DNA from 3 places in the Pantoea sp. PGP6 genome. Region 2 is predicted to be linked to each of the others. Evidence: predicted binding sites of a transcription regulator. Region 2 holds the regulator's gene; each other region holds the start of a gene.
The links. The regulator PurR, encoded in region 2, represses purine synthesis genes. The targets are predictions, from matches to a motif close to CANGCAAACGTTTGCNTG.
Positions count from the first base shown of each region.

Region 1 (5,376 bases), 1.5 Mb from region 2:
GCTGATTCATGGGTTCCTCCTGGTTTACGCTGATGTGCAGTGAACCCACTTTACCCGGTTAAATTTATCCCTTAATTAGCAGAAAATTAGCGCAGAATTAGCAACCGTCAGATTCGGGCCTGCGGCTAGCGTTTATCCACCAGGTAACAACAGCAACCCGCCTGAATAATAAGCGTTAAGTAACACCGGCCTTCCGGTAAAATAATTTGTGTTAAATCACGCCAGCGTCGATTTAACTATTCTTCGTTAAGCCATAGCGGCCAGAATTTAAATAATTTGCGTTAAGTCACGCCCGGGTCCGTCAGGCAAATTTGTGTTAAATAACGCCAGAGTAATTCACGTTGCAGCAAGCCGACCAATGCAGCCACGCTGCTATAGCGCGAAGTACGAAGGCGGAAGTGACTGAGGTGAGTAAATGCAGCCAACGCGGCTGTAGTACGAAGTATGACGGCGGAAGTGACCAGGGCGAAAAAGTGCAGCCAACGCCGCTGTGGCGCGAAGTATGACGGCGGATAATTCTGTGCTAACTATCCGGGCATAAACTGCTCCCATCTTTCCAGAGGAGATCAGCCATGCGCGTGTTATTGGTTGAAGATGATGAAATGATCGGCGCGAACCTGCAGCAGGCTTTAGAGGGCGCGGGCTGGTCGGTGGATTGGGTACGCGATGGCGTTTATGCCCATAACGCCTGGAGCGAAGGCGGCTACAGCTGCGTGTTGCTGGATCTCGGCTTGCCGCGTGATGATGGATTGCAGGTGCTGCGCCGGGCGCGCGGGCGCGGCGATTCCACGCCGGTACTGATTCTGACGGCGCGCGATACTGTGGCGCAGCGGGTGCAGGGGCTCGACAGCGGTGCTGACGATTACCTGCTTAAACCGTTCGATTTACAGGAAGTGCTGGCCCGGATGCGGGCGATTACCCGACGTCGCCACGGTGCGGCTGACTCGCTTCTCGGCAGTGGCGACGTACAGCTGGATATGATGACGCGCGAAGTGCTCTATAAGGGCCAGCGCGAGCAGCTGACCGCACGTGAATACGCCCTGCTGTATGCTTTGCTGGAGCGTCCGGGTGCCATTCTTTCTCGCGAGCAGCTGGAGAATCGCATTTACGGCTGGGGCGACGAAGTGAGCAGCAACGCGGTCGATGTGCTGATCCACGGGATGCGGCGCAAACTGGATAACGACGCGATTCGTAACGTCCGCGGGCTGGGCTGGCGGGTGCCGGCGATATGAAATCGTTCCCCTTTATGCGCTCATTGCGCAATAAATTACTCAGTACGCTGCTGATTATTCATCTGCTGATGATCGGCGGCGTCACCTGGTATTTCTTCAGCTGCTACGGCGACATGGTAGGCACCATGAAGGACGATCAGCTGTCAAAAATCGCTGATGCCTGGTCTACCAACAAACAGATGCCGGCGCTGTCACCGATGATTACGCCTGACAAAGCGAAAAGCGCCTTTGTGGTTCAGCTGTGGGATAGCCAGGGCCGACTGCGCGCCAGCTCGTGGCCGGAACTGCACGCGCCGCTGCAAACTCAGCGCGGTTATCGTGATGTCGACGTAGGACACTGTGATGACTGTGAGTGGCGTATCTACACCCGTCCGGGCCAGCCTGGCAGTGAGATCAAGACTATTCAGGTGATGCACAACCTCAGCTACATGAAAGCGCTGATGGTAAAACGGGCGCTGTCGGCGATCATTCCGTTGATCCTGATGATGCCGCTGTCGCTGCTGGTGATCTGGCTGGTGGTCCGCAAGATCACTCGCGATCTGCAGGTCGCCTCGCGGCAGATTGCAGCGCAGGAGACGCATCATCCGCACAATGTCTCACCCGAAGGGCTGCCGGATGAGATCCTGCCGCTGGTCGCCGCGTATAACTCGTTGCTGAACAAGCTGCGTGAAGCCTGGTCATCCCAGCGGCAGTTCCTGGAAGATGCCGCCCACGAACTGCGTACGCCGGTCACCGCTGTCACATTGCAGCTGGAGAACCTGCGGCAGCATATTCAGCCTGGCGAGGCCAGCCGGCAGTTCAGTCAGCTCGAAGCAGGCGTGACGCGCACCCGCCATCTGGTGACCCAGTTGCTGAATGTGTCTCGTCAGGAAGATCAAAGCGTGGTCGCCAGCATTGAGCAGATTGAACTGGAAGATCTGCTGAAAGAGAGCATCGAGCAGCTAATGGTGGTAGCGGATAAACGCGGCATTGATATCGGCTTTAATGGCTCGACCCAGTATCGTCTGCAGGCCAGCCGATCTGAGCTGCGCAGCCTGTTTGATAACCTGATTGGTAACGCCATGTTGCACACCCCGGAGGGGAGCCTGGTGGATGTTCTGCTGCATCGGGTCGCGGGCCGGACGGTGGTCGATATCGTCGATAACGGACCGGGAATGCCGGAGGCGTTTATTGAACGCGCCTTTGACCGTTTCACCCGTTCGCCTGACGTTAAAGCGCAGGGCAGCGGCCTCGGCTTATCGATTGTGCGCAGCGTCGCGCAGAAGCATCAGATTCAGGTCGCCCTCTCCAATTGTCTGACGCCACAGGGTGCTATTTGTGGTTTGCAGGTCCGCGTCACTTTTCCCTGATCCCGCCCATTTGATCACGAACCAGACAACGTAAACGGTTGCCTGGTTCCGTTCGATCATCGCCATTATTGTGAATCACGTCACATTTTCACTGAATTGTAATGCAACACTTTTTGACAAACGTGAGCAAAATCTATTTTCTATCGCTGTGTTGCAGGCACGCTACGCGAGCTGAAAACCGGCTGTTTTGTCCTGACTAACTCACTCCCCACCCAGGGATCGACTTCTCTCTGACTGCGCCTGCTGTGCAGCGGTCAAAAGCATGTGGTTAATGATAATGAAATTCAAAACGTTGATAGCAGGTGCCGTGCTGGCATGTTCCTGGACAGGTGTTGCGCAAGCCGCTGATAGCGATCCGCAATACCTGTCCGACTGGTGGCATCAGAGCGTAAACGTGGTGGGCAGCTACCACACGCGCTTTGGACCACAGTTCAACAACGACGTTTATCTGGAATATGAAGCGTTTGCCAAAAAAGACTGGTTCGATTTTTACGGTTATCTCGATCTGACCAACTTCTTCGGCGTAGGTAACAGCAACGCCAACGGGATTTTTGACCACGGTTCCCCGATGTTTATGGAGATTGAACCGCGCTTCTCAATCGACAAACTGACCGGCACCAGTCTGGCGTTTGGTCCGTTCAAAGAGTGGTACTTCGCCAACAACTACATCTACGACATGGGCCGCAACAGCGATAACCGCCAGAACACCTGGTATATGGGCCTGGGTACCGATATCGATACCCACAGCGATGTCGGCCTGTCACTGAACGTCTATGCCAAATACCAGTGGGAAAACTACGGCGCCGCGAATGAAAACAGCTGGGATGGCTATCGCTTCAAGGTGAAATATTTCGTGCCGATCACCACGCTGTGGGGCGGTAATCTTGGCTATGTGGGCTTCACCAACTTTGACTGGGGCTCCGATCTCAACGAGAAAGGCGGGTCGTCGCGCACCAGCAACTCCATCGCCTCCAGCCACATTCTGTCACTGGGTTACGATCACTGGCACTTCTCTGCCGTGGCGCGTTACTTCCACAATGGCGGTCAGTGGGCGGATGGGCAGGAGCTGAACTTCGGCAACGGTCCGTTTGAAGTGAAATCGACCGGCTGGGGTTACTACCTGGTGGCGGGTTACAACTTCTGATGAGCACGCGGCTGGCTGCAAAGCTGGCCGTTGTGACTGTGAGCTGAAAACGGCGCCGCTGTTGCCGGCGCCGATCGGCTAAACCACACCATTATTCCTGCGGTTTCACCACGTTGATGCGCCATGGAATGCCGAACTTATCAATAAACATCGCAAAGCCATTCGACCAGAACGTCTCCTGCCACGGGGTCGTCACGTTACCGCCCACTGACAGTTTCTCAAACCAGGCTTTACCCTGTTCCGCGTCAGTAGTGGCGAGGCTGACCGCGTAACCGGCATGATCGGACGCAGGCGGCTTCTGCGTGTTTCCGTCGCTCAGCATCAACTCTCCCTGACCGATGCGCAGATGTGCGTGCATGATTTTTTCCGGCGGCTGTGGCGGCGCAGATTGATCGCCTACCTGCTCGCCCTGCTCTGGCATGTCGCCAAAGGTCATTTTCTCCAGCAGTTTCCCGCCTGTGGCCTGCAGGTAAAACTCAATTGCCTCTTCACAGCGACCATAGAGAAACAGATATGGACAGACTTGCATCGTCACCTCCGATTGTGGGTTGAACTCACGTTTACGCGAATACACCAAGTGTAGACGATGAAAGAACGCTGCCGGTCAGCGCTGGCAATAACGGCGAAATAACTGCGCCATATAACTGCTCATCGGGGTCAGCGCGGTATCCTTACGCTGAATCAGATAGAAGACCGCTTTGGGCAGCGGCTCATCCAGCGTCAGTGCCACCAGTGACCGGCCGAGAATCGGATCGTCGATCACATCCACCGATAAAATACTGATGAAATCGCTTTGCGCCACCAGGCTGGTACAGGCCATAAAGGTCTCGCAGGTCACCACGATTTTCGGTGCCATGCCGCGTTCGTCGAACAGATCGTGCAACAGGCGGTAGTAGCTGCCTTTGGGCGTCGGCATGGTCCAGTCAGCCTGCTGCAACGCCGCCAGCGACCGGGCTTTTTCCAGCGGATGACCCTTACGCACCACCACTTTGTACTCACGCTCCATCATTCGCTCATACATCAGCTCCTGATCGAGGTGGCTTTGATCGTAAGTATTGATGGTGAAATCGAGCGCGCCCTGCCGCAGTTCATGCACCATCGACACCAGTTGCCCTTCAACGATGCGCACCTTCACCAGCGGGTATTCGCGATGAAACTGGTTAATCACCTGCGGCATGATGGTGCGTGCCACGCTGCCGCCAACGCCAATGTTCACCTGACCGCCACCCAGCCCCAGCCGCTGCTGAATATCCTCCTGCGCCACCCGCAGCTCGGCCAGTACCAGACTGGCATGACGAAAAAAGTTATCACCGATATCGGTTAAGACCACGCCCTGCTGACGGCGGATAAACAGCCGCGCGCCAAGTTCACGCTCCAGCTCCTGGATCGCTTTGGTTAATGCTGGCTGAGAAAGCCCGGAAAGACGGCTCGCCGCGCGGATACTGCCCTGACGCGCCACATCGACAAAGGCGCGCAGCTGGTGAAGCTTGAGGTTGGCAGACATAGATTTTGTGATAACCGTTGTTTATCAGTCACAAGATATTCGCATCTTATGCCGGTTATTACCATTGTGTAGATTCGAGACAGTGCGTAAAAAACCAACAGTAAGGATCGTGCCGATGAATACTCTTTCCGACCATATCAGTGCCCG
Region 1 is NZ_JBQBMA010000001.1:3,949,407-3,954,782, forward strand. It holds gene ACLIBF_RS19145 (helix-turn-helix domain-containing protein) at 1-10, opposite strand, end outside; gene ACLIBF_RS19150 (response regulator) at 573-1,232, shown strand; gene ACLIBF_RS19155 (sensor histidine kinase) at 1,229-2,581, shown strand; gene ACLIBF_RS19160 (nucleoside-specific channel-forming protein Tsx) at 2,859-3,725, shown strand; gene yjdN (VOC family metalloprotein YjdN) at 3,817-4,254, opposite strand; gene ACLIBF_RS19170 (LysR family transcriptional regulator) at 4,330-5,229, opposite strand; gene ACLIBF_RS19175 (amidohydrolase) at 5,345-5,376, shown strand, end outside.
Region 1: ACLIBF_RS19160 (nucleoside-specific channel-forming protein Tsx) is a predicted target of PurR. The motif match lies at 2,609-2,626, and genes of this name have one in related genera.

Region 2 (5,376 bases):
GCTATTTTGTTCTGTGAACTGGTGAATCGCTGGAAACGGCTGGGTGGCTGGCCCCTGCCCTTCGCCGAAGGCGAAGCAGCCGCGAGCGCTGACTGAAGAATCTGCAATGAAAAAGGCCGACGCGATGTCGGCCTTTTTGTTTTATTCCGCTTCTTTAAACTTCTCTGCGGTCTCTTTAATCAGCGACTGCAGTTCACCGCGCTGGAACATTTCGACGATGATGTCACATCCGCCGACCAGTTCGCCATCAATCCACAGCTGCGGGAAGGTTGGCCAGTTGGCATATTTCGGCAGCTCTGCACGAATGTCTGGGTTCTGCAGAATATCCACGTAAGCAAAACGCTCACCGCAGGCTGACAGCGCCTGTACCGCCTGCGCAGAGAAACCGCAGCTTGGCAGTTTCGGGGAACCTTTCATGTACAGCAGGATCGGGTTTTCTGCGATCTGGCGCTGAATTTTTTCTACAGTACTCATAATTGCCTTCCTTAATTCGTCACTTCGTGTTTGTTTATTGTAGCGACTTCGCACCAGGACTGAAAACGAGATTTTGGGGGTTACCCGATTAAATCGCCATGTTTGTTAAGTCCTCTTTTCGGCCCTGTTAACTCCCGATTATTAACTACAAGTAACATATTAATAATTTGCAATAGTTTTGTAGATATAAGACGCTGAAAATGCTCATTTTCAGCGCAAACGGGCGAGGCCGAAAGATTAATAAAAAAAGGCGTTACGGTTTTCAGGTGAACTGGACTAGAATGGCTTCGGCGCTGATCCTGGATCAGATTTTTCCCAACTTTGTCGCGGTGCGTAGTGGCCCTGACAACTTAACTAAAACCGGACTATGCGTTTAATCATTACGCTTTTCATCCTTGCCTTTGCGCAACTGTTCTTCAACATCGCTTCTGCTTCCCCGCAGGCGCCGGTGAATGTCAGTTCGCATAAAGCAGAGAAAAAGAGTGCGCGCGAAGATGAGCGCCGCAAGCGTCGCCCGTTGAAAACGTCGGCGAAGAAAACACGCGTCAGCCCGGTCCAGAAGCTCAAACTCAAAAAACAGAAAAAAAGCGAACTCACCGCCAGTCATCTTCCCGCAAAGAAAAGCAAAACCCTGCTCAAAACCGCCAGTAAGAAACGCTACGGCCATCAGCGTCTGCTTAAAACGGCTGACGCCAGCAGCAATGACAGCGGTGACACCGGCACCATTAAAATGAGCAAGTCACATCGCCAGCGCTACCAGAAGGCGCGCGAGACGGCGATGACCAAGTTGATGGGCCAGCTGGGTAAACCCTATCAGTGGGGCGGCACCTCACCGCACACCGGTTTCGACTGCAGCGGTCTGGTGTGGTACGCCTATAAAGATCTGGTTAAATTTAAGATCCCGCGTACCGCCAATGAGATGTACCACCTGCGCGACGCCGCGCCGGTAAAACGTGAGTCGCTGGAGAAAGGCGATTTAGTCTTCTTCCGGATTAATGGTCGCGGCACCGCCGATCACGTTGGGGTTTATCTCGGCAACGGCAAATTTATTCAGTCGCCACGCACCGGCAAAGATATTCAGATCAGTGCGCTGGGTGAAGATTACTGGCAGCGTCACTACATCGGCGCGCGTCGGGTGATGACGCCGAAAACCATTCGTTAAGCGGATTCGCTACGCGAATAACCAGACAGAGAAAAGCCGGGCGATGCCCGGCTTTTTCATTAGTGCAGCACAGCTGTAAAGCTAAAGGCGACAATCATCAGCAGACAGCCGACGGTGGTCATCAGGGCCAGTTTCAAATCTGTACTCATTTACCGCTCCTTAGTCACACATTTTGTAGGGATAAGCCATTTTCCCATACGGGCCGGTAAAAATCTCGTTTTATCCGTCCAGCCTTGTTAGAATCCTGCCTTTGTTGCGCAACGCGCGCAGCCCCGGTTCCGTTTGCTCTCCTTTTCAGGCGCTCATTACCCGCCAGACGCCTGTTTACCGGCCAGAAAAGCTGCATAATTGCGGAGAAAACCCTGAGCAGACGCAAACGTTTAACATTATGCTTATCATTGCGTTAGATAAGCCCTGGAGTCCGATTTTAATGGCAACAATTAAAGATGTGGCAAAACGCGCCGGCGTCTCAACGACCACCGTTTCGCACGTCATCAACAAAACGCGTTTTGTCGCTGAAGAGACGCGCAACGCCGTCTGGCAGGCGATTCAGGAACTGCACTATTCGCCGAGCGCCGTAGCGCGCAGCCTGAAAGTGAATCACACCAAAACGCTGGGCCTGCTGGCAACCTCGAGCGAAGCGCCCTACTTTGCTGAAATTATTGAGGCGGTGGAGAATCACTGCTTCGACAAAGGTTACACCCTGATTCTGGGCAATGCGCATAACGACCTGCAAAAGCAGCGAGCCTATCTCAGCATGATGGCGCAGAAGCGCGTCGATGGTTTGCTGGTAATGTGTTCTGAGTATCCGGACGATCTGCTGAAGATGCTGGAAGAAAATCGTAATATCCCGATGGTGGTGATGGACTGGGGCGAGTCACGCGCCGACTTCACCGACACGGTGCTGGATAATGCGTTTCAGGGCGGCTATCTGGCCGGACGTTATCTGATTGAGCGCGGTCACCGTGAGATTGGCGCGATTCCCGGTCAGATGGAGCGCAACACCGGCGGCGGACGTCATGCTGGTTTCCTCAAGGCGCTGGAAGAAGCCGGCATTCAGCCGCGTGCCGAATGGATCGTGCAGGGCGACTTCGAACCGGAATCAGGCTATCAGGCGATGCAGCAGATCCTGTCGCAGAAACAGCGCCCGACCGCGGTGTTCTGCGGTGGTGATATCATGGCGATGGGCGCGATTTGCGCCGCCGATGAGATGGGTTTGCGGGTGCCGCAGGACATTTCGGTGATCGGATATGACAATGTGCGCAACGCGCGCTACTTCGCGCCTGCGCTGACTACCGTGCATCAGCCAAAAGCACAACTGGGTGAGAAAGCGCTGGAGATGCTGCTTGACCGCATCACCAGTAAACGAGAGGTTTCTCAGACCATCGAAGTGCATCCGACGCTGATTGAACGTCGTTCCGTGGCTGACGGTCCGTTCCGCGACTATCGCCGTTAATCTTCGCTTAACCACTCCTGATTAAGCGTTTGCGCATCACCCAGATAGCTGAGTAACCAGCCCGTCGCCGGTGATGCGCGATCTTCCGCCCAGCTTACGCAACAGGGGCTGTCCGGAAATGCAACCGGCAACGTCAGCTCCACCAGCGCTCCGCTGTCCAGTAATGGCCGCGCCAGATGCCCCGGCACCATCGCCACACACAATCCCGCCAGCACGCAATCCAGGCCGGTCTGCCATTCCGGCACCACCAGACGACGCTGATTGTCGAGCGTCCACGTCATCCGGCGTGGCAGCGCGCGTGAGGTATCTTCCAGCACCAGCGACGGCCAGCTGCGCAGGGTGTCGTCATCAATCTGACTCACGCCAGTCAGCGGATGGTGGTTCGCCACCACGCAGCGCCAGTTGAGCGTCCCCATGTCGCGAAAGGCAAAGCGTCCGCCGACCGGTATCGCCTGAGTGGCGCCGATGGCCACTTCAACCCGATCATCCGCCAGCGCATCCCAGACGCCGTTAAACACTTCATAACTGATGTGCAACTCCATGTCGGGGAAATGGCGGTAAAAATCTTTGACTAACTGCCGGGTGCGCTGCGGCTTGACGATGCAGTCGACCGCAATACTCAGCTGTCCACGCCAGCCGTTAGCCAGCTGCTGACACTGGCGGCGGGTGGCGAGCATTTTTTTGATAACGCTGCGCCCTTCACGGACAAAATGCTCGCCAGCGGGGGTTAATACCACCTCGCGATGCTGGCGCTCAAACAGCGGTACCGCCAGCCACGTTTCCAGCTGACGCACGGTATAGCTGATAGCAGATGGCACCCGATGCAGCTCCTGCGCCGCGGCGCTGAAGCTGCCACCGCGCGCCACCGCATCCACCACCTCTAATGCATATTCTGACCACATAATCTGCCTTCAATTTTTTTAACAGCAACCGGCAAATATTAGCGTTTCACAGCGGCAAACGCACCTTTTACACTCTGCCGCGTTCAACCTGCAAAATGAGAATCAGATGTCACCGTCAAAAGGATTTATGCCTTATCTCGCTCTGCTGAGCATGCTGGGCTTTTTAGCCACCGATATGTACCTGCCCGCCTTCGGCGCGATGCAGCAAACTTTTAACACCTCACCCGGCCTGATCAGCGCCAGTATGAGCCTGTTCCTGGCGGGCTTTGCCTGCGGTCAGCTGTTCTGGGGACCGCTGTCAGATCGCATCGGCCGCAAGCCGGTATTGCTGGCCGGACTGGCGCTGTTTGCCGTCGGCTGCGCCGGTATGCTGTGGGTCAATAATATCTATCTGATGCTGGCGCTGCGCTTTATTCAGGCGATCGGCGTCTGTGCCGCAGCCGTTAGCTGGCAGGCGCTGGTTGTGGATCGTTATCCGGCGGCGCGCGCCAACAAGGTGTTCGCCACCATTATGCCACTGGTGGCACTCTCGCCAGCGCTGGCGCCGTTGCTGGGCGCCTGGCTGATCAGCCATTTTCACTGGCGGTCTATTTTTCTGGTGCTGACGCTGATTGCCGTGGCCTTGATCCTCACTACCCTGCGTCTGCCGGCCAGCCGTAAAGCCAAAGGTGAGCAAGGCGCACAGCCTGGCTTTTTCACTCTGCTGAAGTCGCGGGTCTACAGTGGCAACGTGCTGATCTACTCCGCCTGTTCCGCCAGCTTTTTTGCCTGGCTGACCGGCTCGCCGTTTATTCTGGCCGATCTGGGCCTGACGCCAGCCGACATCGGTCTGAGCTATCTGCCACAAACCTTTGCATTCCTGATTGGCGGTTTCGGCTGCCGCGCCCTGCTCAACCGTTTTGCTGGTGCACAGTTGCTGCCGTGGCTGCTGGCGATCTACAGCCTGAGCATTCTGGCGCTGTTTGCGGTTGCGCTTTCCGGCCACAGTACGCTGGTCAGCCTGCTGCTGCCGTTCTGCGGCATGGCGCTGGCCAATGGTGCCATCTACCCGATCGTGGTTTCCGCTGCGCTGATGCCTTTCCCTGACGCCACCGGTAAAGCGGCAGCATTGCAGAATACTCTGCAACTGGGATTATGCTTCGCCGCCAGCCTGGCCGTCTCGGCCGGACTGACGCAGCCGCTGCTGACCACTACCCTGATGATGGCGCTGACTATCCTGCTTGCCCTGCTCGGCTTCGTGATGCAGCGTATTGCAAACGCACAATCTGATGTTGCCACCCCCTCTACCGCCTGCCAGGATAATCACTGAAGCAATGATTTTTTAGTTAGCAAGCTAACAATAAGTCATTGAATATTGACCCGCGTGAGAATATACTCATTCG
Region 2 is NZ_JBQBMA010000001.1:2,482,395-2,487,770, forward strand. It holds gene rnt (ribonuclease T) at 1-96, shown strand, start outside; gene ACLIBF_RS12090 (Grx4 family monothiol glutaredoxin) at 142-477, opposite strand; gene ACLIBF_RS12095 (C40 family peptidase) at 842-1,636, shown strand; gene cydH (cytochrome bd-I oxidase subunit CydH) at 1,696-1,785, opposite strand; gene purR (HTH-type transcriptional repressor PurR) at 2,067-3,092, shown strand; gene punR (DNA-binding transcriptional activator PunR) at 3,089-3,994, opposite strand; gene punC (purine nucleoside transporter PunC) at 4,101-5,303, shown strand.

Region 3 (5,376 bases), 1.5 Mb from region 2:
CAAATATTCGGTGCGTGAATTTATTGCCGAAAAAATCGGTAATGAATATCTGATTCCGCTGGTACACGAAACCACTGACCCGACCACGCTGAACAGCTTACCGTGCTGGAAAGGGACGGTGATTAAGCCGAACCACGCCTCCAACATGGTGGAGATTCTGCTGGAAGAGCCAGACGCGCTGCGCAAACAGCAGATTATTCACGACTGCTACCGCTGGCTGAAGACCGACTTCGCTAACGAAGCACGTGAGATCCACTATCGCTACATCAAGCCGCGCATCCTGGTGGAGAAATACATCGGTGATGGCAAAAGCGCGCCGATTGATTACAAGTTTCACATGTTCAACAAGCGTGATGGCAAGTTCGAATATGTGCTGCAGGTGATCTACAACCGCTGCCAGCCGCTGCTGTCGATGAACTTCTACGTGAATAACCTCAACGAGGCGTTTCACAAGATTCGCGATACCGGTCTGGATGTCTCGCCGATTCTGCCGTCACTGCAACATGCGCTCGATCTGAGCAAAAAGCTGGCCAGTGATTTCGATTACGTGCGGGTCGATTGGTATATCCATGAAGAACAGATCTATTTCGGTGAACTCACTTTCACGCCGGGTGCAGGCCTGGTGACCGGATTGGATCGGGGTTTAAACCAGATGATGGGAGATATGTGGATTCAGGACCGCCGCGGAACGCAGAGACCGGGCGTCACAGTGCAGGATGTTAATATCCCTGCCATGTTGAAGAAAGTTTAAGCACACACAGCAATGTAAAAAACCCCGCCTGGCGGGGTTTTTTATTGGCAAAAATCAGGCTATCGACGCGACAGTCTCAGCGTATCACTCGATCAGGGCATCGGCCATTCAGCAGGCGCCTGACTCATCACGTCGATAAAGGCGTGCTTAGAGATTTCCATGAAGTTGTGCACGTTTTCCATGCTCAGGGTAATTCCCATCAGACCGGTAACGAACCAGCAGGTCATGCCTAAACCAATCCCGCCACACATGAATGCCATCACATGATGACTATCCTGACGCAATTTGGTTTTCAGGGTGCTGGCGAAAAACATCATTACTGCGCTCAACAATTCCCAACGCATAACAAGCAGACTGGTGGTTAACGTAGCCATCGGCCGGACCTCAATATCAGTTAGTATTCCTGACAATTTGCGGACATCACCGGCGGCGGAAAAGCGTGTCAGGAAGTGCTTTAGCGCCGTCAACCCAAGTTCATAGTGTGACTTGAGTCACATTATATCACCCGATTTGAAATTTTGAACAAAATTTGACACTGGTATGGCAGGAAATTGTTGCAGATATGAACAGCGGGAAGGGCAAATCAGAGAGGCGATCAGGCACGCCCGAAGACGGGCGTCCTGACAGTTAACGGACCGGGCAGCACTCGCCGGTGGTGCGCTGGGTAAAGCTGGCCATGCTGTCATTGCAGCCGAAGCTCAGCAGGCGAGGGCGCTGAATCGCCTGACGGCGCATGGTGTGACGGTAGGCGGTAGGGGTTTGCGAGAACTGGCGGCGAAACACCCGCGAGAAGGTCTGCTGCGAGTCATAGCCGTACTGCATCGCGATATCAAACACCGGGCGCTGGGTCTGAGACAGCGCTTCGGCTGCCAGCGTCAGACGGCGTTCACGGATATAGCCGCCAAGCGTCTGTTTGGTGACGGTACGGAACATCCGCTGCAGGTGCCATTTCGAATAACCCGATTTTGCTGCCACTTCATCAATGGACAAACTTTTGTCCAGATTCTGGTCAATCCAGTGCGTCAGGGAATGAATGATCTCTTCTTGCATCATGGCCTCATCCTTCTGGTGCTTAATAAGCGGTAATGGGAGTTTAGTCGTTTTGATGGGAAGCGAGTATAATTCCTCAAGTTAACTTGAGGTAAAGAGCCAGATGAAAAAAGATCGCAACTACCCCAAACCGGTATTAACGCCGGGCGAAGTGGCGCGCCGCAGCGGCGTCGCGGTGTCAGCGCTGCACTTCTATGAAACCAAAGGGCTGATATTCAGTACCCGTAACGGCGGTAATCAGCGGCGTTACAGCCGTGATGTGCTGCGACGCGTGGCTATCATCAAAATTGCGCAACGCATCGGTATTCCGCTGGCGACCGTCAGCGACAGCCTTGAGCATATTCCGGCCAATAAGCGGATGTCGGCCCCGGAGTGGGACGCCCTGACTCAGCACTGGCGCGAAGAGCTGGATAAGCGCATCGAAACCCTGACCCGGTTGCGCAACGACCTTGATGGCTGTATCGGCTGCGGCTGTCTGTCGATGCGCGATTGTCCGCTGCGCAATCCGGGCGATCGGCTGGGTCAGCAAGGGTCAGGAGCGGTGCTGCTCGACCCGGAACAGGACGGTAACCATCCGGACGCGGAGTGACGTCTATACTGGTGGGAGGTCAACACACAGGGAATCATGATGATCACCGTTCACCATCTCGAGCAATCACGTTCACATCGGGTGCTATGGCTGCTGGAAGAGCTGGAAGTGCCGTATCAGATCAAACGTTATCAACGCGAGCCAACCATGCTGGCGCCCGAGGCGCTGAAAAAAGTGCATCCGCTGGGAAAATCACCGGTGATTACCGATGAAAACCGGGTGGTGGCGGAATCCGGGGCGATTCTCGAGTATCTGGAACAGAAATATGATCACGAATTCCGGCTGAAGCTGAGTGATGAAGAGTCGCTGTTGCAGTCGCGCTACTGGCTGCACTACGCCGAGGGTTCGCTGATGCCGCTGCTGGTGATGAAGCTGATCTTCGGACAGATGGGGAAAGCGCCGGTGCCCTGGCTGCTGCGCCCGGTTGGCGCGGCGTTTGGCAAAGGGGTGCAGAAGGCCTGGCTCGATAAACAGCTGCAACCGCATATGAAAATGATTGAGCAGCATCTGGCGGCTAATCCGTGGTTCGCGGGTCAGCGCTTCGGTATCGCCGACATTCAGATGAGCTTTCCGCTGCTGGCCCTGGCGCAACGTGTCGGGATGGAGCAGATGCCGGCCAGTCAGAAATGGCTGCAAACCGTTCAGCAGCGTGCTGCCTGGCAGCGGGCTATCGATCAGGGCGGCGAACTCTCTCTGCCAGGTTAATCCTCTCTCTGCTGGCGTACCGTTTTTTTTCGTGCGGCGCTGCCAGTTGTTCAGCGTTTAAAAATGTCTGTAACTTCAACGCCTCAGCCGATGCGGTCAGCCGCTGCCTGGCCGAAAACGGCGCTCACCACCTGATCTTTATGCTGATTAATGTCCTTCCGCCAGTTGAAAATGTGCCGGTAAACGCCGGATAATCGTTTGCCTTTTTATCTGGCGGTCCTTTGACTGCCAACTATCTGCGGCAAGGTAAACGTTTGCCTGGCGGAATTACTCCATCAGCGCAGCCGGATTACCCGCTTATTTCAGGGACAGCGACGGTCGCAGAGCGATCCACACTACAAAAAATCTTTGAGGCTCAACTATGTCAATTGAATCACGCCCGGCCAGTGGAAAACTGGACGCCTGGTTCGCGATCTCGGCGCGCGGCAGCAGTGTGCGTCAGGAAATTCTGGCCGGACTGACTACCTTTCTGGCGATGGTCTATTCGGTCATTGTGGTACCGGGCATGCTCGGTAAAGCCGGTTTTCCGCCAACCGCGGTATTTGTCGCCACCTGCCTGGTAGCCAGTTTCGGCTCCATCCTGATGGGGCTGTGGGCCAATTTGCCGATGGCGATTGGCTGCGCCATTTCGCTGACCGCCTTTACCGCCTTTAGCCTGGTGCTGGGCCAGCACATCAGCGTACCGGTCGCGCTCGGTGCGGTATTCCTGATGGGGTTGCTGTTTACCCTGATCTCGGTGACCGGCATTCGGGCGTGGATCCTGCGCAACCTGCCAATGGGCGTGGCGCATGGCACCGGCGTCGGAATTGGATTGTTCCTGCTGCTGATCGCGGCGGATGGCGTCGGTCTGGTGGTAAAAAACCCGGCACCGGGTTTGCCGGTTGCGCTGGGTCAGTTTGCTACTTTCCCGGTGATCATGACGCTGCTGGGACTGGCGGCGATTTTTGGCCTGGAAAAACGGCGGGTACCGGGCGGCATTCTGATGACGATTATCGCCATTTCGCTGCTCGGGCTGATCTTCGATCCGGCGGTGAGCTACAAAGGATTGTTTGCTCTGCCGAGCCTGCGTGACGCCAGCGGTCAGTCGCTGGTGTTCAGCCTCGACATCATGGGCGCGTTGCAGCCGGTGGTGCTGCCGAGCGTGCTGGCACTGGTAATGACCGCAGTATTTGACGCCACCGGCACCATTCGCGCGGTGGCGGGGCAGGCCAATCTGCTGGATAAGCAGGGCCAGATTATCAATGGCGGTCGCGCCCTGACGACCGATTCGGTCAGCAGCCTGTTTGCGGGCCTGGTCGGCGCGTCACCTGCGGCGGTGTATATCGAGTCAGCGGCCGGTACTGCGGCGGGCGGCAAAACCGGCCTGACCGCCATTGTGGTCGGCCTGCTGTTTATGGTGATCCTGTTTATGTCACCGCTGGCCTGGCTGGTACCGGCTTACGCTACCGCACCCGCGCTGATGTATGTCGGTCTGCTGATGCTGAGTAACGTGGCGAAAATCGACTTTAATGACTTCGTCGATGCGATGTCCGGCCTGTTGACCGCGGTGATTATCGTGCTGACCTGCAACATCGTCACCGGCATCATGATCGGCTTTGCCTCGCTGGTGGTCGGCCGCGTTTTTGCGGGTGAATGGCGCAAGCTGAACCTTGGGACGGTGCTGATCGCCGTAGCGCTGGTGGCGTTTTACGCCGGCGGCTGGGCGATCTGACTGATCAACCGGGCGCGCAGCGGTGCGTCCGGAATTTTTCACTTTTTTCCCGCCAGCCGCACGCGTAGCTGACCCTTCAGGCTTCGGTTTGTTTTACACTTTAGCGCTCAACAATGATTGAAAGATAACGACGCGCCTAAGGAAAGCATGGAAATCTTTTTTACTATTCTCATCATGACGCTGGTGGTGTCGCTCTCTGGCGTCGCTGCCCGTATTTTGCCCTTTCAGATCCCGCTGCCGCTGGTGCAGATCGCCGCTGGCGCACTGCTGGCCTGGCCCACTTTTGGTCTGCATGTAGATTTTGACCCGGAACTGTTTCTGGTGCTGTTTATCCCGCCGCTGCTGTTTGCTGACGGCTGGAAAACGCCAATCAGCGAGTTCCTGCATCATGGTCGCGAGATTATTGGCTTAGCGCTGGCGCTGGTATTGATTACCGTGGTCGGCATTGGCTATCTGATCTACTGGATGGTGCCCGGCATTCCGCTGATCCCGGCCTTTGCGCTGGCGGCGGTGCTGTCTCCGACCGATGCCGTGGCGCTCTCCGGGATTGTCGGCGAAGGGCGTATCCCG
Region 3 is NZ_JBQBMA010000001.1:3,985,777-3,991,152, reverse strand. It holds gene ACLIBF_RS19330 (ATP-grasp fold amidoligase family protein) at 1-751, shown strand, start outside; gene ACLIBF_RS19325 (YjcB family protein) at 844-1,125, opposite strand; gene soxS (superoxide response transcriptional regulator SoxS) at 1,379-1,804, opposite strand; gene soxR (redox-sensitive transcriptional activator SoxR) at 1,905-2,390, shown strand; gene ACLIBF_RS19310 (glutathione S-transferase family protein) at 2,430-3,095, shown strand; gene ACLIBF_RS19305 (NCS2 family permease) at 3,457-4,806, shown strand; gene ACLIBF_RS19300 (Na+/H+ antiporter) at 4,954-5,376, shown strand, end outside.
Region 3: ACLIBF_RS19305 (NCS2 family permease) is a predicted target of PurR. The motif match lies at 3,339-3,356, and genes of this name have one in related genera.